Aquitalea magnusonii: one gene and its partners. The protein of the gene in region 1 interacts with the protein of each later gene in a pairwise test. Links are inferred from orthologs where the notes say so. Each region holds a gene or a part of one and is shown on either strand. Other genes may lie near its edges.

The links.
Region 2: the proteins of secB (region 1) and DLM_RS11485 interact in binary tests that used the Escherichia coli proteins (3 or more experiments, as listed by UniProt). The link is inferred for Aquitalea magnusonii from one-to-one orthologs.
Region 3: the proteins of secB (region 1) and secA interact in binary tests that used the Escherichia coli proteins (3 or more experiments, as listed by UniProt). The link is inferred for Aquitalea magnusonii from one-to-one orthologs.

The regions. Positions count from the first base shown.
Region 1 is NZ_AP018823.1:150,653-161,047, forward strand. The notes cover bases 7,470-10,395. They hold secB (protein-export chaperone SecB), read left to right. Parts: upstream 7,470-8,669; coding sequence 8,670-9,122; downstream 9,123-10,395. Other genes in these bases: dacB (D-alanyl-D-alanine carboxypeptidase/D-alanyl-D-alanine-endopeptidase), read left to right, coding at 7,470-8,248; grxC (glutaredoxin 3), read left to right, coding at 8,275-8,532; DLM_RS00795 (SH3 domain-containing protein), read left to right, coding at 9,122-9,568; DLM_RS00800 (NAD(P)H-dependent glycerol-3-phosphate dehydrogenase), read left to right, coding at 9,572-10,395. Also shown: transcriptional regulator GcvA, read right to left, coding at 1-876; DLM_RS00755 (chromate transporter), read left to right, coding at 953-1,516; DLM_RS00760 (chromate transporter), read left to right, coding at 1,510-2,031; DLM_RS00765 (fatty acid desaturase), read left to right, coding at 2,113-3,114; hemE (uroporphyrinogen decarboxylase), read left to right, coding at 3,095-4,156; DLM_RS00775 (primosomal protein N'), read left to right, coding at 4,647-6,821; more of dacB, read left to right, coding at 6,821-7,469. UniProt on the Escherichia coli protein: One of the proteins required for the normal export of some preproteins out of the cell cytoplasm. It is a molecular chaperone that binds to a subset of precursor proteins, maintaining them in a translocation-competent state.
Region 2 is NZ_AP018823.1:2,399,201-2,409,455, forward strand. The notes cover bases 3,749-6,534. They hold DLM_RS11485 (response regulator transcription factor), read right to left. Parts: upstream 5,592-6,534; coding sequence 4,905-5,591; downstream 3,749-4,904. Other genes in these bases: DLM_RS11480 (HAMP domain-containing sensor histidine kinase), read right to left, coding at 3,749-4,903; DLM_RS11490 (cellulose 1,4-beta-cellobiosidase), read left to right, coding at 6,155-6,534. In the rest of the region: DLM_RS11450 (histidine phosphatase family protein), read left to right, coding at 1-177; peptide-methionine (R)-S-oxide reductase MsrB, read left to right, coding at 239-643; DLM_RS11460 (sensor domain-containing diguanylate cyclase), read right to left, coding at 652-1,839; DLM_RS11465 (hypothetical protein), read left to right, coding at 2,026-2,226; folE (GTP cyclohydrolase I), read left to right, coding at 2,449-3,156; DLM_RS11475 (BLUF domain-containing protein), read left to right, coding at 3,158-3,583; more of DLM_RS11480, read right to left, coding at 3,587-3,748; more of DLM_RS11490, read left to right, coding at 6,535-6,826; DLM_RS11495 (LysR family transcriptional regulator), read right to left, coding at 6,843-7,769; DLM_RS11500 (substrate-binding periplasmic protein), read right to left, coding at 7,843-8,649; metalloprotease TldD, read right to left, coding at 8,667-10,109; DLM_RS11510 (carbon-nitrogen hydrolase family protein), read right to left, coding at 10,125-10,255. UniProt on the Escherichia coli protein: Response regulator member of the two-component regulatory system CpxA/CpxR which responds to envelope stress response by activating expression of downstream genes including cpxP, degP, dsbA and ppiA.
Region 3 is NZ_AP018823.1:4,549,914-4,560,623, reverse strand. Bases 4,768-8,008 are described here. They hold secA (preprotein translocase subunit SecA), read right to left. Parts: upstream 7,686-8,008; coding sequence 4,968-7,685; downstream 4,768-4,967. Other genes in these bases: DLM_RS21355 (Maf family protein), read right to left, coding at 4,768-4,788. Also shown: DLM_RS21380 (cell division protein FtsI), read right to left, coding at 1-13; DLM_RS21375 (isopenicillin N synthase family dioxygenase), read right to left, coding at 124-966; DLM_RS21370 (DUF3658 domain-containing protein), read right to left, coding at 1,072-1,851; cysE (serine O-acetyltransferase), read right to left, coding at 1,848-2,633; rng (ribonuclease G), read right to left, coding at 2,681-4,177; more of DLM_RS21355, read right to left, coding at 4,192-4,767; DLM_RS21345 (ABC transporter permease), read left to right, coding at 8,172-9,911; DLM_RS21340 (AAA-associated domain-containing protein), read left to right, coding at 9,926-10,710. UniProt on the Escherichia coli protein: Required for protein export, interacts with the SecYEG preprotein conducting channel.

The DNA of each region.
Region 1 (10,395 bases):
GCCTTCTTCCTCCAGCCATTGGCAGAAGGCGGCCACCAGCTCATCGCCCACCAGTGACTGCGGCACGGCCCATGAGTAACCGCGTACAGATATTTCCGGCCCATCCAGTGGTGCCACCAGCTTGCCGCTGGCCAGTTCGCTTTCAATCACCGGCAATGCGCCCAGAGTGACGCCCAGTCCGTCCACCGCCCCCTGCAAGGCCAGATAGTAATGATCAAAATGCTGGTCTGCGGCCGATTGCAGGCCGGGCACGCCGGCTGCCGCCAGCCAGCGCGACCAGGCAACCGGTCGGGTTTCCGAATGCAGCAGGGTGTGGGCGGCCAGATCGGCTGGCTGGCGGATGGGCTGACGCGCCAGCAAGGCCGGGCTGCACACCGGAATTTCCCGCTCGGTCAGAAAAGCGTGCGATACAAAACCATGCCAGTGATCCTTGCCACGCCGGATGGCAATGTCGAAGTCGGCATTCTGGTTGTTGATGCTGGCGTCCGAGGTTGCCAGGCGCAGTTCCACCCCGGGATAGCGCAATTGAAAGCGTGTAAGCCTGGGCAATAGCCAGTGCATGGCCAGCGTCGGGGTGACATTGATGTTGAGTCGCCGCCCCTGTTTGCGCGCAATCAGTTTTTCCGTGGCACCCGCAATGCCATCCAGCGCCGCCTGGATGGCGGGCAGATAGGATTGCCCGGCAGCCGACAAGCGTACCCGACGGCCATGACGTTCAAACAGGGCCACTCCCAGCCAGTCCTCCAACTGTTGTATCTGGCGGCTGATGGCACCATGCGTCACATAAAGCGTCTGGGCAGCCGCACTGAAGCTGCCTTGCCGGGCTGCGGATTCAAAGGCTTTCAGTGCATTGAGCGGTGGGAGTCTACGATTCATGCTGGTGAGTCTAGCGCACAAGCAATGCCATAAAAACTCGTTTGTTGTGTACACCGGAGCACGCTAGCCTTGCCATATGAATCCCACACTCAATATTCCCAACCGGCGGCAGTTGTTCATCGGCTTTTTCAGCATTGGCCTGAGCGGCTTTGGCGGTGTGTTGCCGTTGGCCCATCGCATGCTGGTGCAACAGCGGCGCTGGCTCTCCGAAGAAGAATTTACCGAACTGCTGGGCCTGGGCCAGATTCTGCCTGGCCCCAATATCGTCAATATGTCGATTGCCATCGGCGCGCGTTTTCATGGTGTGGCCGGTGCCTGGCTGGCCGTGGCCGGTTTGATGTTGGCACCGCTGGTCATCGTACTGGGCATGGCGGTGCTGTATGACCACTACCGTAATCTGCCCGATGTGCAAGGCACGCTGCATGGATTGGCGTCTGCGGCGGCAGGCTTGCTGCTGGCCATGGTGCTGCGCATGGGGGAGAAGATTGAACGGCATCCCTTGGCCTTGCTGATGGCCATGCTGACCTTCATCGCCGTCGGCATCTTGCGCTGGCCCTTGCTGCCGGTGCTGTTGCTGCTTGGCCCGGTTTCGATATGGCTGGCCCGCCGTCGCCAGCGGCAAGGAGGGGAGGCATGTTGATCCTGCTATCCTTGCTGGCCAGTTTTTCCCTGTTCTCGCTGATGGCGGTGGGCGGGGCGGTTACCTTGATTCCGGAAATGCACTACTACGTGGTGGAAAGCCATCACTGGATGACGGGCCAGGAATTTGCCGCCCTGTTTGCCATCGCTCAGGCCGCGCCTGGCCCCAATGTGCTGGTGGTCAGCCTGATCGGCTGGAAGGTGGCCGGACTGGCCGGTGCCTTGGTGGCTACGGTGGGCATGTGCGGGCCATCGTCCCTGCTGTGTTATTACGTGGCCCGGCTGTGGCAGCGCTTTCATGCCTCGCCCTGGCGGCGTGCCATCGAGCGCGGGCTGGCACCGCTCACCATCGGCCTGGTGGCCGGCAGTGCCATGCTGATGAGCGAGGCGGCCAACCAGCATCCGGCAGGCTGGCTGCTATGTGCGGCAACAACGCTGCTGGCGTGGCGCACGCGCATCAATCCGCTGTGGCTGCTGGCGGGCGGCGCGCTGCTGGGCTTGAGCGGCTGGCTTTGATTCGCTCTGGCGCGGCGGGCGTCACATGCATTTCATGCAAAGCCCGCAGACTGTGGCGCGAACCCGGCAGCCGGAGCCCTGATGTCTCTTCCCCGCCTTCCCTTGCGCACCAATATGCTGCTGTTGCTGCTGGCCTTGCGGCTGTGGCTGGTAGAACTGGTGGCCGTGCCTTTGGCCATGGCCTGGCTGCACCCGGCCTATGGCTTGCTGTTGCTGGCGGCACTGCTGCTGATTCCCTTGCGCTGGCAACTGCTGCATGAGGCTGCCCATGGTCGGCTGCTCCCCTCCCGGCGCTATAACCGGCTGGCCGGGCGCTTGCTGGCGATCAGCCTGGGCCTGCCGTTTGATGTGTGGCGGCAGGCGCATCTGCTGCACCACCGTTACAGCCGCACCACACTATGCCGGGTAGAGGTTTATGAGCCAGGAGCGGAACCCGCCCGCCAACGCCAGTTACTGCTGTGCCTGCGTCTGTGTGGTGGCGCTTATGTGCTGGCCTGGGCTGGCAGTCTCTTGCTGCTGAGCTATCCTGCGGCCGCACATTGGTCCTGGCTGCAGCAGCGGGTGCCGTTGTGGCCACGCTTGTGCCGGCGCGTGCAAGCCAGTGGCCGGCAAGGGACGGCGCGCATGGATGGCGTGCTGGCCTGCCTGTTACCGCTCCTGTCCTTGCTGGTGTACGGCCAGCATCACTGGATGTTGTGCTTGGCCTGGTGGCTGCGCGCGGTGCTGATTTCCCTCACCGACCATGTCTGCTTTGCCGGCCAGCCACTGGGCTGTGCGCGGCAGGCGGCCAATCTGGCACTGCCGCGCTGGCTGGGCCTGTGTCTGCTCAACAGCCACTTGCGCGGTGTGCATCAGCGCTGGCCCCAACTGGGCTGGCAGGCCTTGCCGCAGCATTTTGCCGCGGCCGGCCTGTGCTGGGATGGGGGATTTATCCGCCAGATGTTTGTCGGACAATGGCGTGTCCTGCCGGCGACCAGTCTGCCGGTAATACCCCTGCGCAGGGCAGGGATGGGTATAATGCCGGCTGACTTTAATCATTCCAGGCTCGCAAGCCGATACCGACATGACCCAGCTCAAGAATGACACCTTCCTGCGTGCGCTCCTGAAGGAGCCGGTTGAATACACACCCATCTGGATGATGCGCCAGGCCGGCCGCTATCTGCCGGAATACCGCGCCACCCGCGCCCGTGCCGGCAGCTTCATGGGCCTGTGTACCAGCCCTGATTTTGCTACCGAAGTCACCCTGCAGCCGCTGGATCGTTTTCCGCTGGATGCCGCTATCTTGTTTTCCGACATCCTCACCGTGCCGGATGCCATGGGCCTGGGCCTGTACTTTGCCGAGGGCGAAGGCCCCAAGTTTGAACGCCCGCTGCGCGATGAAAGCGCCATCCGCGCCTTGCAGGTGCCGGTGCTGGACAAGCTGCAGTATGTATTCGATGCCGTGGCCAGCATCCGCAAGGCGCTGGATGGACGTGTGCCGCTGATCGGTTTTTCCGGCAGCCCCTTCACCCTGGCCTGCTACATGATAGAAGGTGGCGGTTCGGACGACTTCCGTCACGTCAAGGCCATGCTGTACAGCCGTCCTGAGCTGCTGCACCACATCCTGGCGGTCAATGCCCAGACGGTGACCGACTACCTGAATGCCCAGATCGATGCCGGGGCGCAGGCGGTACAGATCTTCGATACCTGGGGTGGTGCGCTCAGTCACGCCGCCTACCGGGAATTCTCGCTGGCCTATATGCAACGCATCGTGGCCGGTCTTAAGCGTGAGGTCGATGGCCGCCGTGTGCCGGTGATTGTCTTCACCAAGAATGGTGGGCAGTGGCTGGAAGACATCGCGGCCATCGGTGCGGATTGTGTCGGTCTGGACTGGACTACGGACATCGGCCAGGCGCGTGCCCGTGTGGGGGACAAGGTGGCGCTGCAAGGCAATTTCGACCCGAATGCCCTGTTTGGCTCTCCCGCAGCCATCGAGGCGGAAGCCGGCCGCATTCTGGCGGCTTATGGCCAGGGCTCAGGACATGTGTTCAACCTGGGCCATGGCATTTCCCAGCACGCCGATCCGGCCCACGCCGCCGCGCTGGTTGAGGCGGTGCATCGCCTGTCGCGTCAGTATCATCAGTAAGTCATTTGGACAGGCCGGGGGCAAGCCCCGGTCTGTTTGTCATTTGCAAGGATAAAACTGTTTATTCCTGCCTTATTTCAAATTGATTTAACGTTGCCGCCGGTTTTTTCCTGCTCATCCTGCTGTGACAGGGTGGGGTATCGTGCTGCCATGGGCGTGCTTTTGCATGCGGCTTTGCAGAAATCTTCCTTACTGTCAAAGTGGGTGTTGACAGCAGTGGAGACTGGTGTTCTCAGAGTTATGCACATCGGGAACCTCCTCTGCTCTGCCTTGTCAAGCCCGGTGAGCAAAATTAGTGCAGTGTTTGCAAGTTATTGAAAATAAACGGAATATTTTTCTGATTAATTTTTGTGCAATCTAGTGGAAATGCTGATTTAATGGCCTTTCCATGCCGGGATGCAGAGTTGTTCACAAAGATATCCACAGCTTCTGTGCATAGATGGCGCAAAGCCTTGTCGGAACTGGGTTTGGTGTAAAGGGAATATTTACCGTGGCTTCTCAGAGAGTTCAGGTGGTGGTCGATCTGCCCCTGTTTGGCGCATTTACCTACCTGTCTCATTTTGATGTCATACCCGGCCAGCGGGTGGCGGTTCCCTTTGGCACACGGCAGTTGTGTGGCGTGGTTGTCACTGGCATACCCCCGGAGGGTTTGCCGGAAACGCAGCTAAAGGAAGTTGCGCAGGTATTTGATGCGCTGCCACCCTTGCCGGCGGATTTTCTTGCCATGGTGAACTTCGCCGCCGCGTACTATCACTTTCCACTGGGCCAGACCCTGTTTACCGCCCTCCCTACCGGCTTGCGTGAAGCCCGCGACATCATTCCACCGGATGAGCGCCCCTTTGCCCTGACGGCCAAGGGCGAAGCCGAAGCGCCGCCGGCGCGGCAGCGTGCCCGGCTGGCCTTGTGGCAGGCACTGGGGGATGGCGCACTGACCCAGGCACAGGCCCGCCAAGTGACGCCACAGGCCGGCAAGATACTTGCCGATTGGCTGGCCGAGGAACGCATCAGGCGGGTTAGCCCGGAGCGCGTGCCGCTGGAGCTGGGACCTGCACCACACCTGAATGATGACCAGCAAGCAGCGCTGAGCGCGCTCACCGCCCAGCCCTCAGGCTTCCAGAGCTGGCTGCTGCATGGCATCACCGGCAGCGGCAAAACCGAGGTTTATCTGCAGCGCATTGCGCCCAGTCTGGCTGCCGGTCAACAAGTGCTGGTGCTGGTGCCGGAAATTAATCTGACCCCGCAATTGGTGGAGCGCTTCATCCAGCGCTTTCCCGCCAGCCGGATTGCCGTGCAGCACAGCCAGTTGGCCGACGGAGAGCGCCTGCGCAACTGGCTGGATGCCTGGCAGGGGCGGGCGGATATTGTCATCGGTACCCGCCTGTCCGTTTTCACACCCATGCCGCGCCTGGGGCTGATCGTGGTGGATGAAGAGCATGATGGCTCGTTCAAACAGCAGGATGGGCTGCGCTACCACGCCAGGGATCTGGCCATCTGGCGCGCCCGGCAGGCCGGCATTCCCATCATCCTGGGCAGTGCCACGCCCAGCCTGGAAACCGTGGCCAATGTCGAGGCCGGACGCTACCGCAAGCTGACGCTAAGCCAGCGCGCCCATGGCGCCGCACGGCTGCCGACGGTGCGGCTGGTGGACACCCGCCGCGCCAAGTTGACGGAAGGCTTGTCCGATGCGGTGATCAAGGCGCTGGCCAGTCGGCTGGAACGCGGTGAAATGAGCCTGGTATTCATCAATCGGCGCGGTTTTGCGCCGGTGCTGGCCTGCACCGATTGCGGCTGGACCAGCGGCTGTCCACGCTGTTCCACTAGGCTGGTGTTGCACCTGATGGAGCGCAAGCTGCGCTGTCACCATTGCGGCTGGGAAGAAGCGGTACCGCATGCCTGCCCGGAGTGTGGCGCGCCGGATATCAAGCCGCTGGGTGAGGGTACGCAGCGGCTGGAGTCGGCGCTGGGCAGGCTGTTTCCCAGCGCCCGCATCCTGCGCATCGACCGCGATACCACGCAGCGCAAACAAGCATGGGATGAAATCTACCGCCAGGTCCATGCCGGTGAAGTCGACATGCTGGTCGGCACCCAGATGCTGGCCAAGGGGCATGATTTTGGTACCCTGTCGCTGGTGACAGTGCTGAATGCCGATGGCGGGCTGTACTCGGCCGATTATCGTGCATCCGAGCGGCTGTTTGCCCAGCTCACCCAGGTGGCAGGCCGTGCTGGCCGTGCCGATGCGCCGGGTGAGGTCCTGGTGCAGACCCAATGGCCGGACCATCCGCTGTATCAGGCCCTGGTGGCGCATGATTTTGACGGTTTTGCTGCCAGCTTGCTGCAGGAGCGCCGCCTGGCCGCCTTTCCACCCGCCGTCTACCAGGCCCTGCTGCGTGCCGATGCCACTGAGCTGGCACAGGCCAACGCCTTCCTCACCCAGGTGCGCGCACAAGTGCAGCCACTGGCGGAGGAGGTGCTGATTTCCGGTCCGGCACCCGCGCTGATGGTACGGCTGGCCAATCGTGAACGCGCCCAACTGGTGCTGGAATCACCCAGTCGTCAGGCCCTGCATCGTTTTCTTGATCAATTACCCCCTTTGCTGGATGCCCTGGCGCGTCAGCATGGGCGCGGTTTGCGCTGGTCGCTGGATGTGGACCCGCAGGAGATGTAATGAAGTCTGTAGTTGCATGTATTGCCGGCTGCCTGAGCGCAGTTTCTCTCTCGGCCATGGCGCTGGATCTGCATGGTTTGCGGGCCGACGAAGTTGCCATCTGGGCCGCGCCGGTGGAAGGCGGGGCCGAACTGGCCAGCCTGCGTGCCGATGCCGCAGTCAATCCGGCCTCCACCATGAAGCTGATCACCAGTTGGGTGGCACTCAACAGACTCAAGCCCGGCTATCGCTGGACCACCCGGCTGGTATCGGCAGCGGCGGTGGAAAACGGCGTACTCAAGGGGGATCTGGTCTGGGTGGGGGCCGGCGACCCGCGCTTTGGCATGGCCGATCTGCAAACCCTGCTGCACAGCCTGCGCCTGCGCGGCATCCGGCAGATAGAAGGCAGGCTGCTGCTGGACAAGAGCGCTTTTAGCAGCATAGGCACGGCAGACAATTTTGGCGGGGACGAAGGCAAGTCCTTTACCGTGGAGCCGGATACCCACCTTACCGGACTGAAAGTAGCCTGGCTGCGCTTTTTCAATGATGGCAACGGTGTGCGCGTGGCGCTGGATCCGCCACTGGCAGGTGTCCGGCTGCAAGCCAGCCTGGGCAATGGCGGCGACACCGCCAGCACCTGCCCGGATGTGCGCCAATGGGTACATATCCGCCAGCAAGGCAGCCAGATTGAAGTCAGTGGCAAGCTGCCCGCCGCCTGTGATGGCAGCCAGGCTTATGTGAATGTGCTGGATCAGAATGACTTTGCCGCGCAAAGCTTTGCCGCCCTGTGGAGCGAACTGGGTGGCAGCGGCCCGCAAGGCATGGCGCTGGGCCGCGCACCGGCGGGGGCGCGCACCCTGGCGCAGTTCCAGTCCGAGCCGCTTAGCGTGGCACTGAACGATATCAACAAGTACAGCAATAACACCATGGCGCGCACCGTCTACCTCACGCTGGGGCGAGAAGACGGCAGCAGTGGCGACACCCCGGCCGATGCGCAGCATGCCGTGCGCCGTTTACTGGCCGAGCAGCATATTTCCGACGAGGCGCTGGTGCTGGAAAACGGCTGCGGCCTGTCCCGCCGCGAGCGGGTGTCGGCACGGCTGCTCGGGCAGGTACTGCTCAATGCCGCCCGCGGCCCTTATGGCAATGAATTGCTGGCCACCCTGCCGCTGGCCAGTGAGGATGGCACACTCAAGCGCCGCTTTGCCGCAACCGGTCCGCGGCTGCGGATGAAAACCGGCACACTCAAGGACGTGAAGGCACTGGCCGGCTACTGGCAGGCCGCCGATGGACGCCGGCTGGCCATCGTGGCCATCGTCAACAGCCCGCGCGCGCTGGCCATGGGGCCGGCGCTGGATGGCATTGTTGCCGACCTGATCCGCCGCTTTGACCGCAGCGTGCCAGACAACAGCGCGAACACAGTGCCTGACGCTATAATGCAACCCTGAACCCACCACGCATCAACAGGTTTTTCATGAAACACGTCACCATGTATACCACCGCAGTCTGCCCTTACTGCATCCGCGCCAAACAACTGCTGGCCAGCAAGGGAGTAAGCGATATCGAGGAAATCCGCATCGATCTGGACCCGGAAGCCCGTGACCGGATGATGAGCAGCACCGGCCGCCGCACCGTGCCGCAAATCTATATCGGCGACACCCATGTCGGTGGTTGCGACGATCTGGTTGCTCTTAACCAGGCTGGCAAGCTCGAAGTGCTGCTGGCTGATTGATCGGCATCAAGCCGCATCTGCCAAGCTGTTTAATCCACCTGCCCCCCACTGGCAGCACGCCGTGCTTTCATGCGATGATGCGTGCTTGATTTCCTGACTAACCGGCCGTTGTCTGACGGCCAAGTGCGAGACAAGACATGAGCGAACAACAAGAGCTGCAACCGGTATTTTCCATCGAAAAAATCTATGTAAAAGATCTGTCCCTGGAAGTGCCGAACGCTCCCCAGGTGTATCTGGAAGCGGCCCAGCCGGAAATCGACATGCAACTGGCCAGCGAAGGCAAGCAGATTGACGATGGCTTCTTCGAAGTGGCCCTCACCGTGACCGTGACTGCCAAGCTGCCGGAAAAAACCATGTTCCTGTGCGAAGTGACCGAAGCTGGCATCTTCCGCATCGAAAACGTACCGACCGAAGACATCGAACCTATCCTGGGTGTTGCCTGCCCGAACATCCTGTTCCCGTATGCGCGCGAAACCGTGTCCAACCTGGTAAACCGTGCCGGCTTCCCGCCGGTGCTGCTGTCGCCGATCAACTTCGAAGCGCTGTACATGCAGCAGCGTGCTCAGCAAGCCGAAGCCGGCAACGCCTGATGCTGCGCCGCCTCGTCGCTGTCACTGCCATGCTGGCCGGGCTGTACGCCCTGCCGGCACAGGCTCTGGAGTTCCGTTCGGTCAAGGAAACCGGCGTGGCGCTGTACGAGGCGCCTGCGCTGAGTGCCAAAAAGCTGTTCGTGGTCAGCCGTTATTATCCGGTTGAAGTCCTGTCCAGCCAGAAGGAATGGTCCCGCGTGCGCGATGCCACTGGCGGCATCGCCTGGATTCCGCATGCAGCCCTTTCCAGCCAACGCTGGCTGCTGGTGACTGCAGACCAGGCGGTGGTGCGTGACAGCCCCGCTGCCGATGGCAAACCCGTGTTCTCGGTTGCCCGTGATGGCGTACTGCAATGGCAGGAAGCACCGAAGGATGGCTGGGTACGCATCAAGCATCGTGATGGCAGTACCGGCTTTGCCCGCATCAGCGACCTGTGGGGTTTGTAAACCATGAAACTGGCGATACTGGGAAGCGGTGCCTGGGGTAGCGCACTGGCATTGGCCTTTGCCCGTCACCATGATGTCAGCCTGTGGGGACGTGATGCCGCATTGATGGCTGAACTGGCTGCCGAGCGCGTCAATCGCCGCTATCTGCCCGACTGCCCCTTTCCCGATTCCATCACCCTGACTGCCGAGTTGCCGCGTGCCATCCAGGGGGCGGAACTCATCCTGATCGTCACCCCGATTGCCGGTTTGCGCCCCACGCTGCGGGCGCTGACTGCGCTGTCATCCGAACTGCCGCCCATCTTGTGGGCCTGCAAGGGATTCGAAGCAGGTTCCAGCCTGTTACCGCATCAGGTGGTGGCCGAAGAATTGCCGCCAGACCACCCCTGCGGCGTGCTGTCCGGTCCCAGCTTTGCCCGTGAGGTGGCCGAGGGCCTGCCTGCCGCTGTCACCATTGCGGCAGATGATGGCGAATTTGCCCGCCGTATCGCCCGCGAATTGCACAGCCCGCTGCTGCGCCTGTATGCCAATGATGATCTGGTGGGAGTGGAAGTCGGCGGGGCGGTCAAGAACGTGATGGCCATTGCCACCGGTGTGGCCGATGGCCTTGGTTTCGGCATGAATGCCCGTGCTGCGCTGATTACCCGTGGGCTGGCGGAAATCACCCGCCTGGCCAGCGCGCTGGGTGCCAGTCAGCAGACCATGATGGGACTGGCCGGCATGGGAGATCTGATTCTGACCTGCACCGGTGCCTTGTCGCGTAACCGTCAGGTGGGGCTGAAGCTGGCAGAAGGCAAATCACTGGACGTGATCTTGGCCGAGCTGGGCCA
Region 2 (10,255 bases), 2.2 Mb from region 1 along the record:
CATGGCGGTGTGCTGGAAATGGTACACCGCACCGCCAGCGGCCAGGGACTGAGCGGCGCCCGCGACTTTCCCATTCCGAATGCCGCACTCAACTGGATTCGCTATCGGGATGGCGAGTGGGAAATTGAAAAATGGGCCGACGAGACCCATCTGGACAACAGCCTGGACGAACTGTAAGCAGGCGGCGTGACAGATTTTCCTGTCCGGCCCGATTCACTGTCAGCACCCCACCCGAGGAATGGCCATGAGCGACCCGAAATCCATCAGCGACGCCGACTGGCGCGCCCGGCTCAGTCCGGAACAATACCGCGTCACCCGCCAGGGGGGCACCGAACGTCCCTTCAGTGGAGAGCACTACCGGCGTAGCGAGCGCGGTGACTATCACTGCATCTGCTGCGGCAGCCTGCTGTTCCACTCCGACACCAAGTTTGACGCAGGCTGCGGCTGGCCCAGTTTCTGGGCCGAAGCCGCCGGTGAGCGCATCAAGCGTCTGCGCGACACCTCGCACGGCATGATCCGGGTGGAAGTACGCTGCGCCGACTGTGACGCCCATCTGGGCCATGTATTTCCCGACGGGCCGGAACCCACCGGCGAACGCTACTGCATCAATTCGGTATGCCTGAGCTTCAAACCGGCGCCGTGAAAGACAACTCAGCCCGCCACCGCAGCCGAGATGCCCGGACTGACATGCACCCGGTTGCGGCCATGGTTCTTGGCCTCGTACAGGGCTTGGTCGGCGCGGCGACATAGCTGGTCGAAGCTTTCACCACCATGCCAGCCCGCCACGCCGATGCTGATGCTGTAGCGGCAATGCCCAAAACTGCTGCAGACCAGATGCTGCTGCGCCTGCTGCCGCAAGCGCTCGGCCACCTGCCATGCCGCCTCCACCGTGGTATCCGGCAGCATGATGGCAAACTCCTCTCCCCCCAGCCGGCCCAGCGCATCACGGCTGCGCAGATGTCCGCGCACCATGTCGGCAAAGGCCCGCAGCACCTCATCACCCGCCGCATGGCCATAGGTGTCGTTGATGGCCTTGAAGTGATCCAGATCGATCAATAACAGCGTCAGCGGCTGATGGGTGGCGGCCGCGTGCAGTATCTGCTGCTGGCCGATGGTAAACAGATGCTTGCGGGACAGCGCGCCGGTCATGAAATCGCGGTTGGCCGCATTCTCCGCCTCGGTTTGCAGCGATTCGTGCAGCATCAGCACCGCCGCCATGGACAAGGCGGGCATGATGGCCGCCCCCAGACACAGCAGCATGATGTTCCAGCCACTGGCCAGCATGATATTGGTGGGCGCGGGGTGTAGTGTGTAGAAATAGACGCTGCGCACCAGTTGGGTCAGGGCAAAGACACAGGCCAGTACCGTAAGCAAGCGGTAATGAACGCTGCTGCGCCGGCCACGGTAATGTTTCAGCATCAAGTAGGCAGTTGCCGTACACACCGCTGCACTGTAGGCAGAAATGGCCATCACACGCATGGGCAAGCTGTCATTGCCGTAGCGCCAGTAAGTGACGGCCAGCACCTGCAGCAGCGCACCGCCCAGCAGCCAGTTCCAGCGCGCTGGCTGGCCCAGGAAATAGGCACAGCCGGCATAATACAAGGCGACAGACAGCGCCAGGATGCCATTGGCCACAACAATGGAAATACTGTCGGGAATCAGCCCGCGCAAACCCAGCAAGGGCAGATAGATCACTACCGCAACATTGGCCAGCAGCCACTCCCGTGCGCCGGGCAGGCCGCTGCGCCGCAGCGAAGCCAGCGCCATGCACAGCGCCAGACTCAGCAATTCGGTGGTGAGAAAGATCGGAGCCAAAACCAGTACGGGGTCGATAGTCATGATCAGTATCAATACCGGCTTGAGCAGCCGGTCACGCCGCCTTGCCGGCAGAGATAGCCAACTTCGCGGGATGCAATTCAGCTTTATACCAAAAATGACAGCCGACATCAGCATTTAAAACAAATATTCACATACACCGCCCCGACAGGCACAATCAGCACAGTTTCCATTCCTCCTGGCCACACCATGCCTGCTACCGGACAATCCACTGCCCCGCGCCCCGGCTGCCTGGCTTGCCGCCATTACCACATCAGCCATGATGCGCGCTTTCCCTATGCCTGCCGCGCACTACACATCAAGAGCAAGCGCCAGCCCTGCATCGATGTGCTGGAAGCATCCGGCCAGCCCTGTTTGTACCGGCAGCAGAAAACTGCGCCACCGTCTTGAAAGCCTGCGCCGCTGTCACCATCTGACAGTGTCGATTCCGGTTTTCCTTTTCCCGGCCCTTGCGGCGCATTACCATGCAGAACAGGAATTCCAGCGGCAGTCCTCAGCTGTCGCTTGCTATACACGTCACGGATAAACAGCGGCTGGCAGGGCGATTCCCCATGGGCAACTGCCTTTGCCGGGATCACACCAGTCCATCGAAGATAAAGGCCCAAGCCCACCATGAGCAAAACGGATAACAACGCCACGCCGACAGAAAGCGTTTCTTCGCGCATACGCTACCGTCTTCAGAATGCCGGCGTGCGCTTTCACGCCAATGACAATATTGCCGACTTCATCGAAGGCGATGAGCTGGATTTGCTGCAACAGGAAGTGGCAGCCAAGATGCAGGGGGTGCTGGAAAGCCTGGTCATCGATACCGTCAACGACCACAACACGCAGGATACCGCGCGGCGTGTCGCCAAGATGTTCGTGCGCGAAGTGTTTCGTGGCCGTTATGTTGCCAGCCCGCCCAATACCGAATTTCCCAATATCGAGCAGCTGAACGAGCTGATGATTGTGGGGCCGATCACGGTACGCAGCGCCTGCTCCCACCACCTCTGCCCCATCATGGGCCGGGTGTGGGTGGGGGTGATGCCCAATGAGCACTCCAATCTGATCGGCCTGTCCAAGTACGCCCGCCTGATTGACTGGGTGATGACCCGCCCGCAAATCCAGGAAGAAGCAGTCATGCAGATTGCCGACCTGCTGATGGACAAATTGCAGCCGGACGGCCTGGCCATCGTCATGGAGGCCGATCATTTCTGCATGCACTGGCGCGGGGTGAAAGACAGTAACTCCAAGATGACCAACAGCGTAATGCGCGGCTCCTTCCTGCGCGACGCCAACCTGCGCCGGGAATTCCTGTCGCTGCTGCACAAAGGAAACTGAGATGCTTGTTCGCCTGATTTATGCCAGCCGCAGCACCACCCCCATCACCAGCGAACTGGTGAAGCAGATTCTGGATGCAGCCCACCAGCACAATCCCGAACGCGGCATCACCGGTGTACTGTGCTACGGGGATGGCGTGTTTGTGCAGGCACTGGAAGGTGGACGGACCGAGGTGAATGCGCTGTATCAGGCCATTTGCCGTGACAGCCGTCACCGCGACGTCACCTTGCTGACTTATGCGGAAGTCGATCAGCGCGAGTTTGCCTGCTGGTCGATGGCGCAGGCACCGCTGGACAAGAAAAATGCCGCACTGCTGCTGCGGCATTCTTCCAGCCCGGTGCTGGACCCTTTCCGCCTGAGCGGCCAGACTACCAGCCGTTTGCTAAGCGAACTGGGGAGTTCCGGCGGTCTGCGCTCCAAGGGCTAGCGCCTAGGCCAGCGGCAGGGTGATGCTGACACGCAGCCCACCCTGCGGCAGATTGGCCGCCTTGATACGGCCATGATGGGTCTGCACGATGCGATGCGCCATCGCCAGACCCAGCCCGTAGCCGCCTGGCTGATTGTTCTGTTCGCTACGGAAGAAAGGCTCGAAGATGGTTTCGAGTTCATGTTCCGGCACACCGGGGCCGCAGTCACACACTTCAATGCTGACTTCGGCTGCGCCGCGCACCACTGCCAGCGACACCGCACTGCCCTTGCGGGTATGGTGAATGGCATTGCGTACCACGTTTTCCAGCGCACGCGACAGCAGTTCCGGCTGCATCATCACTTCCGCCATATCGGTCTGCAGCAGCACGATGCTGCAATCATTGGCCTGTGCCTCGAATTCGGCATCCGGCACCAACTCTTCCAGCAATACATCGATTGCCAGACGCTCCGGCGGATGCTGGGCGCTCTCGGCATCCAGCCTGGCCAGCGCCAGCACCTCGCCCACCAGCGCATCCATGCGGCCGGATTCACGCTCGATACGCTCCAGCCATTCATCCAGACGATCAGGCTGCTGCCGTGCCAGATCCACCGCAGCATTCAGCCGGGCCAAGGGCGAGCGCAGCTCGTGTGACACATCGTGAAACAGGCGGCGCTGCCCCACGATCAACTGCTTCAGCCTTTGCGCCAGACTGTCGAAATCACGTCCCAGATCAGCCAGCTCATCACGCCGCCCGCCTATCTTGTCGGCAAGATTGATGTCCATCTGGCCCTTGGCCACGGATTGGAATGCCTCGCTCATCAGATGGATGGGTTTGGACAGATAGCGCGCCAGGATGGCACCAAACAGCAGGCTTGCCAGCAGGGCGGCAAGCACTGGAATCAGGGGAATCGGCCCCGGATCTTCCGGCCCGCCGCGTCCCGGACCGCCCGGCATGCCCGGCGGCCCTGGCGGTAACAATACCAAGCGGTAATGTCTGCCATCCGGCAGGCTGACCTCACGCCGGGGACGGGGACCGAAGTGGTCCAGTACCGGTACCGAGCGCCCCAGCAGGTCATGCCCCTGGTCGTCCAGCACATACAGATAATTGCGACCATGCGGCTGCATGCCGGCCAGTTGCTTGCGCAAGGCGGCAGGCCCTTCATAGCGCAGCAGGGAAGCGGCCAGATCCAGTACCGTGCCATCCATCGGATGGTGCTCTTCGATGGCGGCGGCGGTATCGCTACGGTGCTTGATCCAGAAAAACGCCCCCACCCCGACCACGGTGCTGATTTGCGCCAGCCACAAGATGAGAAACAGCTTCCAGAACAAGCGTCCCATATCAGGCCTTGATGAACTGATAACCGCGTCGCACCACGGTCTGAATGCAGATGCGGCCCGGTGCCACGCGCGACAGCTTTTGCCGGATGCTGCTCATGTGTACATCCACACTGCGGTCAAAACGCGCCAGCGGACGGCCCAGCGCCTGCTTGGACAGCACGTCCTTGCCAACCGGCTGGCCGGCATGGCGCACCAGCAGTTCCAGCAGGCTGTATTCGGTACTGGTCAGCTCCAGCGTCTGTTCGCCCCATTGGGCACGACGCTCGCCCGGCCACATGGTGAGCGGCCCCTCGCGCAGCACATCGGTTTCGTGCGCCGGCTGCGGCTGATTGCCGGTGCGACGCAGGATGGCGCGGATGCGCGCCAGCAGCTCGCGCGGGGTGCAGGGCTTGGGCACATAGTCATCGGCACCCAGCTCCAGTCCCAGCACACGGTCAGTGTCATCACCACGCGCAGTCAGCATCAGCACCGGCAACATGCTGTGCTCCCGCACCCGCCGCAGCACTTCCACCCCGCTCAGTCCGGGCATCATGACATCCAGCACCATCAGGTCGAACTGACCGGACAGTGCCTGCACCACGGCGCTGGTGCCATCGCTTACTTTCTGAACCAGGCAGGACTCTCGCTCCAGGTAGCTGCCCAGCATGTCGGCCAATTCAATATCGTCATCAACCAGCAGTATTCGCATTTTCCATCCTGATTTATCGCATTCCCCCCTCTCCTGGGAGGCTGTCGGCAGACATGATCCACATCACGGCCGGCTGCGGGTGAAGTTTTACTGGCATTTACACTGATTTATAGTGCTTTACCGCCCGCTAACCGTTTTTAACCGGCGACCCACGCATCATGGCAAACGGTAGCCGCCTGCCCGCTTGCCCCGGGTCCCTCTCTCATTGATGGCGGCTACCTTCTGACGCAACGGCAAAATTTGCCTGCAGACCGGCCATCAACCGTGACAAGCCCTTGTCTGCAATCAATATTTACAATTTTCCGGCGGCAAGTGCCTGCTGGCAGCGGCAATTTTTTCCATCGCTGCCAACTGCCGGAAATCCACGACAGGCGACACCTTAGCAGAGCATGGCGTTTTTGCCGCGACAGGCGACAAACGCTAACACTTCCTAACAGGTTTTTACATTTTCACCGTCACACACTGGCCTGGAACTTGCCTTGCTGCAGCAGCACGCCTGCCGTCATGCGCCGCATCGATGGCAACAGCGCACCGCTCACCAGCGCGTATCAGGAGCCATCATCATGAGCATTTCAGGAATCAGCAGCAGCACTTCGGTTTATGGCAGCCTGCTGGGCAGCAGCCAGGCCAGCACAACAAGTACGGGCAGCGAAGTACGCCACCACGGTAAGCACCGCGGCAGCAACGATGCCTTCATGCAAAGCGTGGAGCAGGCACTAAGCCAGTTGGGCATCTCCTTGCAACCACCGTCGTCCAGCAGCAGCACGGCAAACAGTAGCGGCAGCAATGCCGGCACAGCCGCAGTACAACCACCTCCGCCGCCACCGGATGATGACGACGACAGCGACAGCAGCCTGACCAGCAGCAGCACGCAAAACCCGATGCAGGCCATGCACACCTTCCTGCATGACCTGTTTGCAGCGCTGAAGTCAACCAGTACGGCGGATAGCAGCAGTGACAGCAGCACGGCCTACGGCAATGCCGAAAGCCAGTTGCAAAGCCTGATCCAGCAACTGTCCAGCAGCTCCGGCACGCTGAGCACCCTGCAAAGCGATTTCAACAATCTGCTCAGCAGCGTCCAGCAGGCCAATGGCAGCAGCGACAGTAGTGCAAGCGGCAGCAGCACCTCGGCCAATCTGCAATCTTTCCTGAGCGCGCTGTTGCAAAACCTGCAGCACAGCCAGAGCAACAGCTACACCAGCTCGGTGGGCAGCCTGCTCAGTACCCAGGGTTGAGCGTCCGGGTGCCGGCTCAGTCCTGATCTGGCACCGGTTCGCTGCCCGCCACATATTGTTGCAGGCGCAACTGCAGGAATTCGCGCAGGCGCACCACCAGCGGCGATAGCATCATGCGGTGGGGGCAGACCAGATACAGCGGCGCACGCTCGGTCTGATACTCGGTCAGCAAGGGCAGCAGGCGGCCGGCGCGCACATCGGCCAGCACATCCAGCCTGGATTTGTAGGCGATGCCCTGCCCGGCCACCGCCCAGCGGCGCACAATCTCGCCATCATCACTATTGCACCGCCCGCCAACCAAAACGGTGGTCCACTCCCCTTGCCGGGCAAAACGCCAGCGTTCGTGCAGGGCATCGCCCAGCACCAGCCGCAGGCAGGCATGGGCGGTGAGATCTTCAGGGTGTTGCGGCCAGCCATGTGCTGCCAGGTAGGAAGGTGCGGCACACAGCAGCCGCCGATTATCCGGCAGCATGGGCAGGGCCACCAGGCTGGAATCCTCCGGCACGCCGTAGCGCAGGGCCACGTCCACCGGCATGCGGTACAAATCGGCCAGACGGTCGCTGATATGCAATTGCAGCCGTACGCCCGGATGCTCCGCCAGAAAGGCATCCAGCCAGGGACGCAGCAATTGCCTGCCGATATCGGAGGGCATGGACAGGCTGAGCTGCCCCTGCAGCGTCTGGCGGCCGGCAGCCAGCGCCTGCGCGCCGGCTTGCAAGGCATCCAGCGCAGTCCGGGCATGCTCCAGATAACGCTCGCCATCGGCAGTCAGCCGCAGGCTGCGGGTGGAACGCACCAGCAGATGGGTACCCAGCTCGCTTTCCAGCCGTTTGAGCGCGGCACTGGCCACCGCCGGACTGATATCCAGCGCACGAGCAGCGGCAGACAGGCTGCCCAGTTGTGCGGTGTGCAGCAGGATATGTAGATCTTCCAGCCGAACCATGATTTCTCCTGCAACCGCCATCCGCTCCGGTCACACCTTCAAGCGGAAAGGACGACAAGGACTTGCCTGCCGCTCAGGGCAGGAAGGACTTCATATTGTATTTGCTGACCAGTTGCTGATAAGCCGGGGTTTTGCGGAAGCGTCCAAGTGCGGCGACATAGGCATCAATGCGCTGTGCCGACATGGCTTTGCGTGAGAAACCGAGGTAGAAGTCACCAATCAGCCAGCGCGGCTCACGCAGCGCCACCACCTGGGATTGCAGCTCCGGCATGCGCATATCCAGCGACTGCAGCGATGTACCGTAGGCCACGGCAATGTCGATGCGTCCGGCCAGCAGCTTGGCAAACACTTCTTCCTTGGAGCTGGCTGTCATGTCTATCTGCCAGCACTCATGCATCGCCTGCTGCACGATGGCGCCATAAAAATAGTTGCTGGCCGCCGCCATGCGATAAGCGGCGTAACTGCAGGGACGGGCGCTGTCGGGAAAATGCTGGCGCTGGGCGCGCAGCACAAACAGGCCGGCATATTGTCGGTGCTGGATGGCCGCTGGCAGGAATACCGCATAGGCGTCGCGCTCCGGCGTGCGGGCCAGATAGCTGAGCGCATCCACTCGTCCAAGCTGCAGGCTGCGCAGGGCGCGCTGCCAAGGCATGGGCTTGTACACCACATGCCACCCCAGCCTGGCTGTCACCTCATCGATGACTTCCAGATGAAAACCGCCGTGGGTCTTGCCATCCCCCTGAACATACTCAAAAGGATGGTTATCGGACTCCTCCACCGCAACGGTAAAGTCCTGTGCCGCCACGCGGTGCTGCAGGCAGAGCCCGGCCAGCAACAACAGCCACTGGCCATGTGCCAGGCCGGCCTTCGCTTGCTTCATGAATGCCAGCTACCCTGTCAGCCGCCGGTACCACCAACGGTCAGTCCGCCATCAATACGCAAGGTAGGCTGCCCCACCCCCACCGGCACGCTCTGGCCTTCCTTGCCGCAGACACCAACGCCCTGATCCAGCGCCATGTCATTACCGATCATGGAAACATAACCCAGCACATCCGGGCCGTTGCCAATCAGCGTGGCCCCCTTTACCGGATAGGTCAGCTTGCCATCTTCGATGCGCCAGGCCTCCGAAGCGGAGAAGACGAACTTGCCGCTGGTAATGTCCACCTGACCACCGCCGAAATTGGCGGCATACAGGCCGTCCTTGACCGAGGCGATGATTTCCTTGGGATCATGCTGACCGCCCAACATATAGGTATTGGTCATGCGTGGCATGGGGATATGGGCATAGGATTCGCGCCGGCCATTGCCGGTGGGGGCCACCTGCATCAGGCGGGCATTCATCGCATCCTGCATATAGCCCTTGAGAATACCGTCTTCAATCAGCACGGTGCGGTTGGTCTGGTTGCCTTCATCGTCGATAGCCAGCGAACCGCGGCGGCCATCCAGCGTGCCATCATCCACCACCGTTACCCCGGCAGCGGCCACGCGCTGGCCCAGCTTGCCGGAGAAGGCCGAGGTGCCCTTGCGGTTGAAGTCGCCTTCCAGGCCATGGCCGATGGCTTCATGTAGCAGCACACCCGGCCAGCCGGAGCCCAGCACCACCGTCATCTGGCCAGCGGGGGCCGGGCGGGCTTCCAGATTGATCAATGCCTGGTCCACCGCCTGACGCACATAGGTTTCCACCAGTGCATCGTCAAAGCGCGTCAGGTCGAAACGGCCACCGCCGCCGCCGGAGCCCTGCTCGCGGCGGCCATTCTGTTCGGCAATCACATGTACCGACAGCCGCACCAGCGGCCGCACATCGGCCGCACGTACGCCATCATGCCGCGCCACATACACCACATCGTATTCCGAAGCCACGCCGGCCATCACCTGGATCACGCGCGGGTCCATGGCGCGGGCCAGCTTTTCCACTTTTTCCAGCAGGGCCACCTTGGCGGCAGCTTCCAGGCTGTAACAGGGATCGATGGCCGGATAAAGATCGCGCGCGCGCTGCGGCGACTGGCGGCCGGCGCTGCCATCACCACCGGCCAGACCGATGGCTCGCACTGCGTCGGCAGCACGGGTAATGGCATCCACACCGATATCGTCGGAATAGGCAAAGGCTGTCTTGTCGCCAGCCACGGCGCGCACACCCACGCCCTGGTCGATGCTGAAGCTGCCGGACTTGACGATGCCCTCTTCCAGACTCCAGCCCTCGCTGCGGGTGTACTGGAAGTAAAGATCGGCATAGTCCACCGCGTGCTGGCGCATGCGGGAAAAGGTTTTTTCGATCACGGACTCGTCAACGCCAAAAGGCGAGAGCAGCAGTTGATCGGCAATGGTGAAAGCGTCTTGCATGGGGGGGTCTTTCTGTCAGAGCACGCGGTGGGCCAGGGCCGGCAGGCCGCTGCGCACCGAATGCAGCAATTCGGGGTCAATCTCGGCCAGCACCACGCCTTCGCCACTGGCCTGCTGCGCCAAAATGCGCCCCCAGGGGTCGATGA
Region 3 (10,710 bases), 4.4 Mb from region 1 along the record:
GCAGATATTTCACCTTCTTACTCGCCAGACAATTAAAACAGAGCAACCCTAGCAGCAAAAGAAAATGCCCCGAAGGGCATTTACAGACATTTACACGATGAAATGCATCAGGCTGCTAGCGGCTTATTTCTTGACCCCCAGCTCACGCAGGCGCTCATCCAGATAACTGCCGGCGGTGTGGCGTTCCGACAGCACCACCTCCGGGCGCGGGTGCAGGAACAGCGGCAGCGACACCCGGCTGTTACGCGCAGCCTCCCCTTGCGGATTCACCACCCGGTGCTGTGTCGATGGATAGTAGCCTTGCGAGGCTTCCTGCAGCATGTCGCCGATATTGATGATGAGCATGCCGAAATCACAGGGTACATCCACCCAGTTGCCCGCCTTGTCCTGTACTTGCAGGCCGGGTTCGTTGGCCGCCGGCAGGATGGTAAGCAGATTGATGTCGCCATGTGCCGCTGCGCGCAGGGAGCCTGCCGGTTCGTCCCCGCGCAGTGGTGGATAACGCAGCACGCGCAGCAGGGTTTGCTGGCTGTGTTCAATCATGGCGGACAGCGGCTGGCTGTACTGTGCGGCGATCGCGGCTGGCGTGTGCGCCTGCACCCAGCCCAGCAGCTCACGCGCCAGGGCATTGGCGCTGTCGTAATAACGGCGGGCATCATCGGCCAACGACGGCGGCACGCGGCCCCAGGGGTAGATGTGGAAGTATTCCTTGATGTCCTTCAGGCTGGCACCCTTGGCCGTTTCCGAAATGTCGGGGGAAAAATAACCGTCCTGCTTCTCCACGGAAAAGGCGTAATCGTGTTTTTGCGGACTGTTGAAGAAGGCCAACCAGTCAGCATAGATTTTTTCCACCAGTTGCTGGTCGATGGGGTGATTCACCAGCACGCCAAAACCGGTTTCGTGCAGGGAACGGGTAAATTGCGCGGCAGCATCGGCGGCGCGGTAGTCGACAACGCGGACGTTCATGCGAGGGAATCCTTACGGAAGGTGGCCGTCAGGCAAGATCGGGACGGACCACGGCGGCGGATTCTACCCCTGCCGTCGCAGCAGGCAAAGCGCCACGGTGGAATCTCAGGGCAAGGCCACCCATGGCGGGCCGGCTGGTTGCGGGGTCAGCACCACCGCACCCGCTTCGGCCAGCATGGCCAGCCGCCAGAACAGGTAGCTGTCCGGCACCAAGGCGCTGCGGTGCTGCCCCATGATGCCGCCCACCAGACGCACCGCTGCCTGTGCGCCATCACGGCGCAAGGCCTCCAGCAAGGCGGCGTCGAAACAATCGGCCGGCTGCTGCTGTAGCTGGCCGTGGTGCAGTTCGCGCCAGCCGGCGGCGGCCTGCTGCCAGTGCTCCCATTCGGCGGCAAGGCGCTGGCGCTCTGCCGGCTCGACTGGCCGGGAACTGCCGATCAACTGCTGTATTTCCTGCTGGCCGCACATGCCCATGGCGATATGGCCATTGTGCTGGATTGCCACCTTGCCACTGGCCTCTACCAACGACAGCGGCTGACTGGCGTGGGCGTGGGCGCACACCATGGCCAGCAGCAAGCGGTCATGCGCGCCATTGCCCAGCCACAGGCAAAGCGGCTGGCGCTGGACAAACACGCGGAACAACTGCTTGCGACAGTGCCAGTAGTCCTTGAGAAAGGCTTCGTCGATGTCCGGCAGCCAGCGCATGGACCACCAGATGCGGTTCCACCACGCCACCCGCGCCTGCGGGTCGATGGCATCGGCATCGGCCAGCGGGCCATGGGCGAAGTCTTCCACCACCTCCAGCACCTCATCGCCCGGCAGCAGGGTGCGCAAGGCCTGGGCGGCTGAAGGGCCGGTCAGCAGGTGCACGGTGGGCTGGGTCACACGCGCTGGTCCATGTCGAGGGCCGGCATGGCACCTTCCACCGTTTGCGCCACCACGCGGGCCGGCACGCCCGCCACCGTGGCATGCGGCGGCACGTCTTCCAGCACCACGCTGCCGGCACCCACCTTGGCACAGTCGCCCACGCGGATATTGCCCAGCACGGCGGCACCGGCACCCAGCATCACGCCATCGCCGATCTTGGGGTGACGATCGCCCCGGTCCTTGCCGGAGCCGCCCAGCGTCACGCCGTGCAGGATGGAAACATTATTGCCGATGACCGCGGTTTCACCGACGACCAGTCCGGTGCCGTGGTCCAGCATCACCCCCTGGCCGATACGCGCTGCCGGATGAATGTCGGCACCGGTGACTTCCGAAATGCGGTTCTGCAAGAACAGCGCCAGGGTCTTGCGCTGCTGTTGCCACAGCCAGTGGGTGATGCGCTGGCTTTGCAGCGCATGGAAGCCCTTGAAGTACAGCAAGGGCGTGGAATAGCTGTCACAGGCCGGGTCGCGCTCGAAACAGGCGCGGATGTCGGCCCGTGCCGAGGCACTGATGGCCGGGTCGGATGCCAGCGCCTCGCGGAACAGTTCCATCAGTGCGCGCGCGTCCATCACCGGGCTGGCCAGCTTGCTGGACAAGTGAAAGGCCAGCACGTCTTCCAGCGTGCTGTGCCGCAAAACCGTCATGTGCAGGAAGCTGGCCAGCATCGGTTCGTCACGCGCGGCCTGCTCGGCTTCCTGCAGAATGGCGAGCCACAGGGCGTCGCCGGAATCTTGCTTCATGCTTGTTACTCCATTACCACGCGGCCCGGACCATGCCGGGCCGGTGCTTACAACAGGACCACGTCAAACTGTTCCTGGGTATAGGTGGATTCCACCGACAGCGAAATCGGCTTGCCGATGAAGTCCACCAGCATGGCCAGGCTTTGCGATTCCTCGTCGAGGAACATGTCGATCACCGGCTGTGCCGCCAGGATGCGATAGCCCTTGGCATCGAACTGGCGCGCCTCGCGCACGATTTCGCGCTGCACCTCGTAACACACGGTCTGGGCGGTCTTGATTTCGCCACGGCCCTGGCAGGTGGGGCAGGGTTCGCACAACACATGCGCCAGGCTCTCGCGGGTGCGCTTGCGGGTGATTTCCACCAGCCCCAGGCTGGTGAAGCCGTTGAGGGTGACGCGGGTACGGTCGCGCGCCAGTGCCTTGGCCACTTCGCTCAGTACCGCAGTCTGGTGTTCTTCATTGTCCATGTCGATGAAATCGACAATGATGATGCCGCCCAGATTACGCAGCCGTAGCTGGCGGGCAATGGCCTGGGTGGCTTCCAGATTGGTCTTGAAGATGGTTTCGTCAAAATTGCGGTTGCCGACAAAGCCGCCGGTGTTGACATCGATGGTGGTCATCGCTTCGGTCTGGTCGATGATCAGGTAGCCGCCAAACTTCAGGTTCACCCGCCGCGACAATGCCTTGTCGATTTCCGCCTCGATGGAAAACAGCTCGAACAGTGGCCGTTCGCCCGAATAGCGCTCGATCTTGCGCACGGCGGACTGCACGTATTGCTCGGCAAATTCCACCATGCGGCTGTAGTTTTCAGTCGAGTCGACAATCACGTGCTCGGTGGTGTCGCTCACCATGTCGCGCAGCACGCGCACCGCCAGCGGCAGGTCTTCGTACAGCAGGCTTTGCGCCGGCAGGTGCTGCGATTTGTGGCGGATGTCGGCCCACAGCTTGGACAGGTATTCGATGTCAGCCTGCAGCTCGGTATCGGTGGCGGTTTCCGCGCTGGTGCGGATGATGTAGCCACGCGGCGTGCTGGGCGGCAGCAGCTTTTCCAGCCGCGCCTTCAGGCTGTGGCGTTCCGACTCGCTCTCGATCTTTTGCGAGATGCCGATGTGTTCTTCCTGCGGCAGATGCACCAGGAAACGCCCGGCCAGCGAGATTTGCGTGGACAGCCGCGCACCCTTGGTGCCGATCGGGTCCTTGATCACCTGTACCAGCACGGTCTGGCCTTCGAACAGCATTTTCTCAATGCGCTGCGGCTCGGTGGGATGCTGACGCTGTTCCAGCACATCGGCGATATGCAGGAAAGCCGCCCGTTCCAGGCCGATTTCGATGAAGGCGCTCTGCATGCCGGGCAGCACGCGCTTGACCTGGCCCAGATAGATATTGCCGACAATACCGCGGCTGGCGGCGCGTTCCACGTGCAGCTCCTGCACGATGGAGTCCTCCAGCACCGCCACGCGGGTTTCCTGCGGGGTGATGTTGACGAGGATTTGTTCCTTGGGGCGCTGGATGTCGCGCGGCAGCGGAATGGACTGATGCAGCATGGTCTTACCTCCGCTCAAGGGAATGAGTGGCCGAACAGGCCCAGCAGTTCGGCAGTTTCAAACATCGGCAGGCCCATCACGCCGGTATAGCTGCCGGCGATATGGTCGATGAACACCGCGGCCAGGCCCTGGATGCCATAAGCACCGGCCTTGTCAAACGGCTCACCGCTGTCGATATAGCGCTGGATGTCGCTGTCGCTCAGCACACGGAAATGCACTTCGGTGATGCTGGTGCGCAGTTCGACCCGCTCATCCTGCCGCACGGCCACGCTGGTGACCACCTGATGGCTGCGGCCGGAAAACGCCCGCAGCATGCGTGCGGCGTCGGCGGCATCGGCCGGCTTGCCAAAGATTTCCCCCTCCAGCACCACGGTGGTGTCGGCCGACAGCAGCGGGCGCGACGGCAGTCCGCAGTTCTGCACCACGGCCCAACCGGCAGCCGCTTTTTCGCGTGCCAGGCGCTCGGTATAGGCGACGGCGTTTTCACCGGGCAGTACCGATTCGTCGATGTCGGCGTGGATGCGTTCCAGATGCACGCCCAGCTGTTCCAGCAGTTCGCGACGACGCGGGCTGCCGGATGCCAGGTAAATACGGGTATCGCTTGGGGTCATGATGTTGTCGCTGCCATTGTTATCAATATTTATGAGCTGCAAGGGTAGCAGAGCGGCCCCTGGCCCACCATCTGCTGCACTGCAAAAGGTGCCCGGCTACGTAGCTGCACCTACGCAAAACGCCCTGCGACAAGGCAGGGCGTTTGCTGGTTCATGGCATGGTCAGACCTTGGTCAGACTCAGGCCAGACGGCCGTGGCACTGCTTGTATTTTTTACCGCTGCCGCAGGGACAAGGGTCGTTGCGGCTCACGCGCAGGCCTTGCTCGGCCAGCGCTTCGGGCGACAGCGGGTTGTCTTCATCGTCGTTCTCGCCCAGCGAAGAGCCCGGCTCGGCATGCTGCATTTCGTAGTCGCCATGCTGATGCGGCTCGACTGCGTCCACATCTTCCTGACCGCGAATCTGCACCGTCATCAGCACGTTTACCACGCTGCGCTTGATGCGCTCCAGCATGTCGGCAAACAGCTCAAACGCTTCGCGCTTGTATTCCTGCTTCGGGTTCTTCTGCGCATAGCCGCGCAGGTGAATGCCCTGACGCAGATGGTCCATGGCGGCCAGATGTTCGCGCCAGTGGGTATCCAGCATTTGCAGTACCAGGCTGCGTTCAAACTGGCGCATCACTTGCTCGCCAGCCAGATCCACCTTGGCCTGATAGGCATCGGCAGCCTGCTGGATGATGCGGGCCTTGATGTCCGGAATGTCCAGTGTGGATTCGGCCTTGATCCAGTCGGCCACCGGGGCGGCCAGCTGGAATTCGGCTTCCAGGGTTTTCTCCAGGCCCACCAGGTCCCACTGCTCTTCCATGGATTCCGGCGGCAGGTGCAGGTCGACCAGGTCGGACAGCACACCTTCACGCATGTTGATCACCACGGCGCTGACGTCTTCATCCTGCAGGATGTCGTTGCGCTGCTGGTAGATCACCTTGCGCTGGTCATTGGCCACGTCATCGTATTCCAGCAATTGCTTGCGGATGTCGAAGTTGCGGCCTTCCACCTTGCGCTGGGCGTTTTCGATGGAACGCGATACCCACGGGTGTTCGATGGCTTCGCCGTCCGGCATTTTCAGGCGGTCCATGATGGCGGCCACGCGGTCGGAGGCAAAAATGCGCAGCAGCGGGTCTTCCAGGCTCAGGTAGAAGCGGGAGGAACCCGGATCGCCCTGACGGCCGGAACGGCCACGCAACTGGTTGTCGATACGGCGCGATTCATGACGCTCGGTACCGATGATGTGCAGGCCGCCTGCGGCCAGCACCGCGTCGTGACGCAGCTTCCACTCGGCGCGGATGGCTTCGATGCGGGCGTTCTGCTCGTCTTCAGACAGGCTGTCGTCCTTCTGTACCGCGCGGATTTCCGGTTCCGGATTGCCACCCAGCACGATGTCGGTACCACGACCGGCCATATTGGTGGCCACGGTGATCACGCCCGGACGACCGGCCTGCACCACGATGTCGGCTTCACGCGCATGTTCCTTGGCGTTCAGCACATTGTGCGGCAGCTTGGCCTGCTTGAGCAGCTCGGCAATCAGCTCGGAGTTTTCGATGCTGGTGGTACCCACCAGCACCGGCTGGCCACGCTCGTGGCAGTCCTTGATGTCGGCCAGGATGGCGTCGTACTTCTCGCGGGAAGAACGATATACCTTGTCCTGCGCGTCCTTGCGCTGCATCGGACGGTTGGTGGGGATCACCACCGTTTCCAGGCCGTAGATGCTCTGGAATTCGTAGGCTTCAGTGTCGGCGGTGCCGGTCATGCCGGACAGCTTGCCGTACAGGCGGAAGTAGTTCTGGAAGGTAATGGACGCCAGGGTCTGGTTTTCGCGGTTGATTTCCACGCCTTCCTTGGCTTCCACCGCCTGGTGCAGGCCTTCGGACCAACGACGGCCTGCCATCAGGCGGCCGGTGAATTCATCCACGATCACCACTTCACCATCCTGCACCACGTAGTGCTGGTCCAGATGGAAGAGCGAATGGGCGCGCAAGGCGGCCATCAGGTGGTGCATCAGGGTGATGTTGGTGGCGGAATACAGGCTGTCGCCTTCCTTCAGCATGCCCAGTTGTACCAGGATGTCTTCGCAGTGTTCGTGACCGGCTTCGGACAACAGCACGCTATGGGCTTTTTCATCCACCCAGTAGTCACCCTCGCCGTCCTCGGTTTCCTGGCGCTTGAGCAGCGGCGGTACCGCGTTCATGCGCTGGTACATGTCGATATTGTCTTCGGCCGGGCCGGAGATGATCAGCGGGGTACGCGCTTCGTCAATCAGGATGGAGTCCACTTCGTCGACCACGGCAAAGGCCAGCTTGCGCTGCACCTTCTCGCCGGTGGTGAACACCATGTTGTCGCGCAGGTAGTCAAAACCGAATTCGTTATTGGTGCCGTAAGTGATGTCGCAGGCATAGGCGGCTTGCTTGTCATCATGCGCCATCTGCGACAGGTTCACGCCCACGGTCAGGCCGAGGAAGTTGTACAGGCGGCCCATGATGCCGGCGTCACGGCTGGCCAGGTAGTCGTTGACGGTGATGACATGCACGCCGTTGCCGGTCAGTGCATTCAGGTATACCGGCAGGGTGCCCACCAGGGTTTTACCTTCACCGGTACGCATTTCGGCAATCTTGCCATGGTGCAGCACCATGCCGCCGATCAGCTGCACATCGAAGTGGCGCATGCCCAGCACGCGGCGCGAGGCCTCGCGGCAGACGGCAAAGGCCTCCGGCAGGATACTGTCCAGCGTTGCGCCCTCAGCGAGGCGCTTTTTGAACTCGGCGGTTTTTCCCGCCAAAGCCTCGTCGGACAGCGCTTTCATGCCATCTTCGAGGGCATTGATGCGCGCCACTTCCTGACGATACTGCTTCAGCAGACGGTCGTTGCGGCTGCCAAATACTTTCTTGAGTAGCGAGGAAATCATGTATTCCAATCCAGAGGCCCGGACGGGCCGACAAAACAAAATAGGCGAAAGTGTAGCACATCCGCGAGACTAGGTTATGGGGGCGAGCTTGCGCTGAATCAAGCCATGGCAGCCAAATTTGTCGCCAGCGCACAGCACGCATGGCAAGCTGCCATGCGTGCCGCCACCAGGCAAGCGGGCCGGTGCCGGCAGCCGCCACCACGGCAAATTGCCTATGCAGCCAGTGCTGGCATTAATTACTTGCAAATCGCGAGCTTGCGGGTATTTTTCAGCAAATGATGTCGTTACATAATCCATACAAAAAACTGTCAGATTTCATCAAAATTTGATGTTTGCCTTGTTATCATTCGTGCGCGTTTGCAGAGCCAGTTTGATGTTTGCCCACGGCCCGCCGTGACATAACAAAAGATGGTGCTCATCTGATGAAGAAGCGGAACGGGGCCTGCACTGTTCCGCCAGGTTAACCACACCAATCGGAGAGGCCTGATGACTAGCGTTATCCGTCCGTTTATTCCCGCCACCGCCCGTCGGCTGCTGCCCAATCGCTGGGATCTGATCGCTTTCCCGCTGATTTTGGGTTTTCTATTGTTTGCCACCACCGGTATCCAAGGTACCTGGGCCCCGATCAGCGCCCTGCAGACCGAACCCATCTCGCTGGATGCGGCCAATCTGCCCGAGTACGCCTTGCGTACCACCTTGCGCATGCTGGCCGCCATGCTGGCCTCCATCGTGTTCACCCTGCTTTACGGCACGCTGGCGGCCAAGAGCCGCCGCGCCGGCCAATTGCTGGTGCCCATTCTGGACATCCTGCAATCGGTGCCGGTGCTTGGCTACATCTCCTTTACCGTCACCTTTTTCCTGGCCTTGTTTCCCGGCCGGGTGCTGGGCGCTGAATTTGCCGCCATTTTTGCGATTTTCACCTCGCAGGCCTGGAATATGACTTTCAGCTTCTATCAGTCGCTGCGCACCGTGCCCAACGACCTGAAAGAAGTGTCGCAAAACCTGCGCCTGTCCGGCTGGCAGAAGTTCTGGAAACTGGAAGTGCCGTTCTCCATGCCGGGCATGATCTGGAACATGATGATGTCCATGTCCGGCGGCTGGTTCTTCGTGGTGGCCTCCGAAGCCATCACCGTGGGCGACAAGACCGTCACCCTGCCTGGCGTGGGTTCCTATCTGGCCATGGCCATTGCGCAGAAAAACCTGGCGGCAGTGGGCTGGGTGATTCTCACCATGACCGTGGTCATCATCATTTACGACCAGTTCCTGTTCCGCCCGCTGGTGGCCTGGGCCGACAAGTTCCGCCTGGAAGACACCATGTCGCAGGCGGCACCGGAATCCTGGGTGCTGAACCTGATCCAGCGCACCCGCGTCATCCAGCAGATCCTGCGTCCCTTTGGCAAGCTGCTGAAAAAGCTGGCGCGGCTGCGGCTGAACATCAGTCTGCCGCGCTTCATCGACAGCCCGGCGGAAGCCAGCGTTACACGCGGGCTGGACCTGCTGTGGGGGGCATGCATCACCCTGCTGGTGGCTTATGTCTGCTGGCGGCTGTACAGCTTCATCAGCAGTGAGGTGGGGCTGGGTGAAACCTTCAAGGTGATTGGCCTGGGCTTCATCACCCTGATCCGTGTCACCCTGCTGATTGCGCTGGCCTCCGTCATCTGGGTGCCGCTGGGGGTGCTGATCGGCCTGCGTCCGCGCCTGGCCGAGATGATCCAGCCGGTGGCGCAGTTCCTGGCCGCCTTCCCGGCCAACCTGCTGTTTCCGGTGTTCGTGGTGTTCATCGTCCACTTCAAGCTGAACCCGGACATCTGGCTGTCGCCGCTGATTGTGCTGGGCACCCAGTGGTACATCCTGTTCAATGTGGTGGCCGGTGCCAGCGCCTTCCCCAATGACTTCCGCGAAGCAGCCACCAATTTCCACATCAAGGGTTGGCAATGGTGGCGGCAGGTGATGCTGCCGGGCATTTTCCCCTACTACATCACCGGAGCCATCACCGCTTCCGGCGGCGCATGGAATGCCAGCATCGTGTCGGAAATGGTGTCCTGGGGCGATGACAAGCTGGCCGCCCACGGCCTGGGCGCGTATATCGCCCAGATGACCGCTGCCGGCGACTTTCCCAAGATTCTGCTTGGCATCTGCGTGATGTCACTGTTTGTCGTTTTGTTCAACCGTCTGCTGTGGCGTCCGCTGTATGCCATTGCTGAAAACAAGCTCCGTCTCAACTGAGCAGGGGGAAAATCATGCACAACGAAACCACAACCCTGCGGCAGGAAATCTTTTCCCTCAAGCATGTCGACAAGGGCTATCACAAGGGTGGCGAAGACGATATCCAGGTGCTGGACGACGTCAACCTCACCTTGCATGAAGGCGAAATCGTCGGCCTCTTGGGCCGTTCCGGCTCGGGCAAGTCCACCCTGCTGCGCATCATCGCCGGGCTGATTCAGGCCAGCAGTGGCGAAGTGAACTACTGTGGCCAGCCGCTGACCGGTCCGGCCGAAGGCGTGGCCATGGTGTTCCAGACCTTTGCCCTGTTCCCCTGGCTGACCGTGCTGCAAAACGTGGAAGCCGGGCTGGAAGCGCTGGGCGTGGAGCCCAAGGAACGCCGCCGCCGCGCGCTGGCCGCCATCGACCTGATCGGCCTGGACGGCTTTGAAAACGCCTATCCGCGCGAATTGTCCGGCGGCATGCGCCAACGCGTGGGCTTTGCCCGCGGCCTGGTGGTCAACCCCACCCTGCTGCTGATGGATGAACCATTCTCGGCGCTGGACGTGCTGACGGCGGAAACCCTGCGTACCGACCTGCTGGACTTGTGGAACCAGAAACAACTGCCGATCAAGTCCATCCTCATCGTTACCCACAACATCGAGGAAGCGGTGTTCATGTGCGACCGCATCATGGTGCTGTCGTCCAATCCGGGCCGTGTAGTCGCGGAAATCAAGGTGCCGTTTGCCCATCCGCGCAACCGGCTGGACCCGGCCTTCCGCAAGATGGTGGATGACATCTACGCGCTGATGACCCAGCGCCG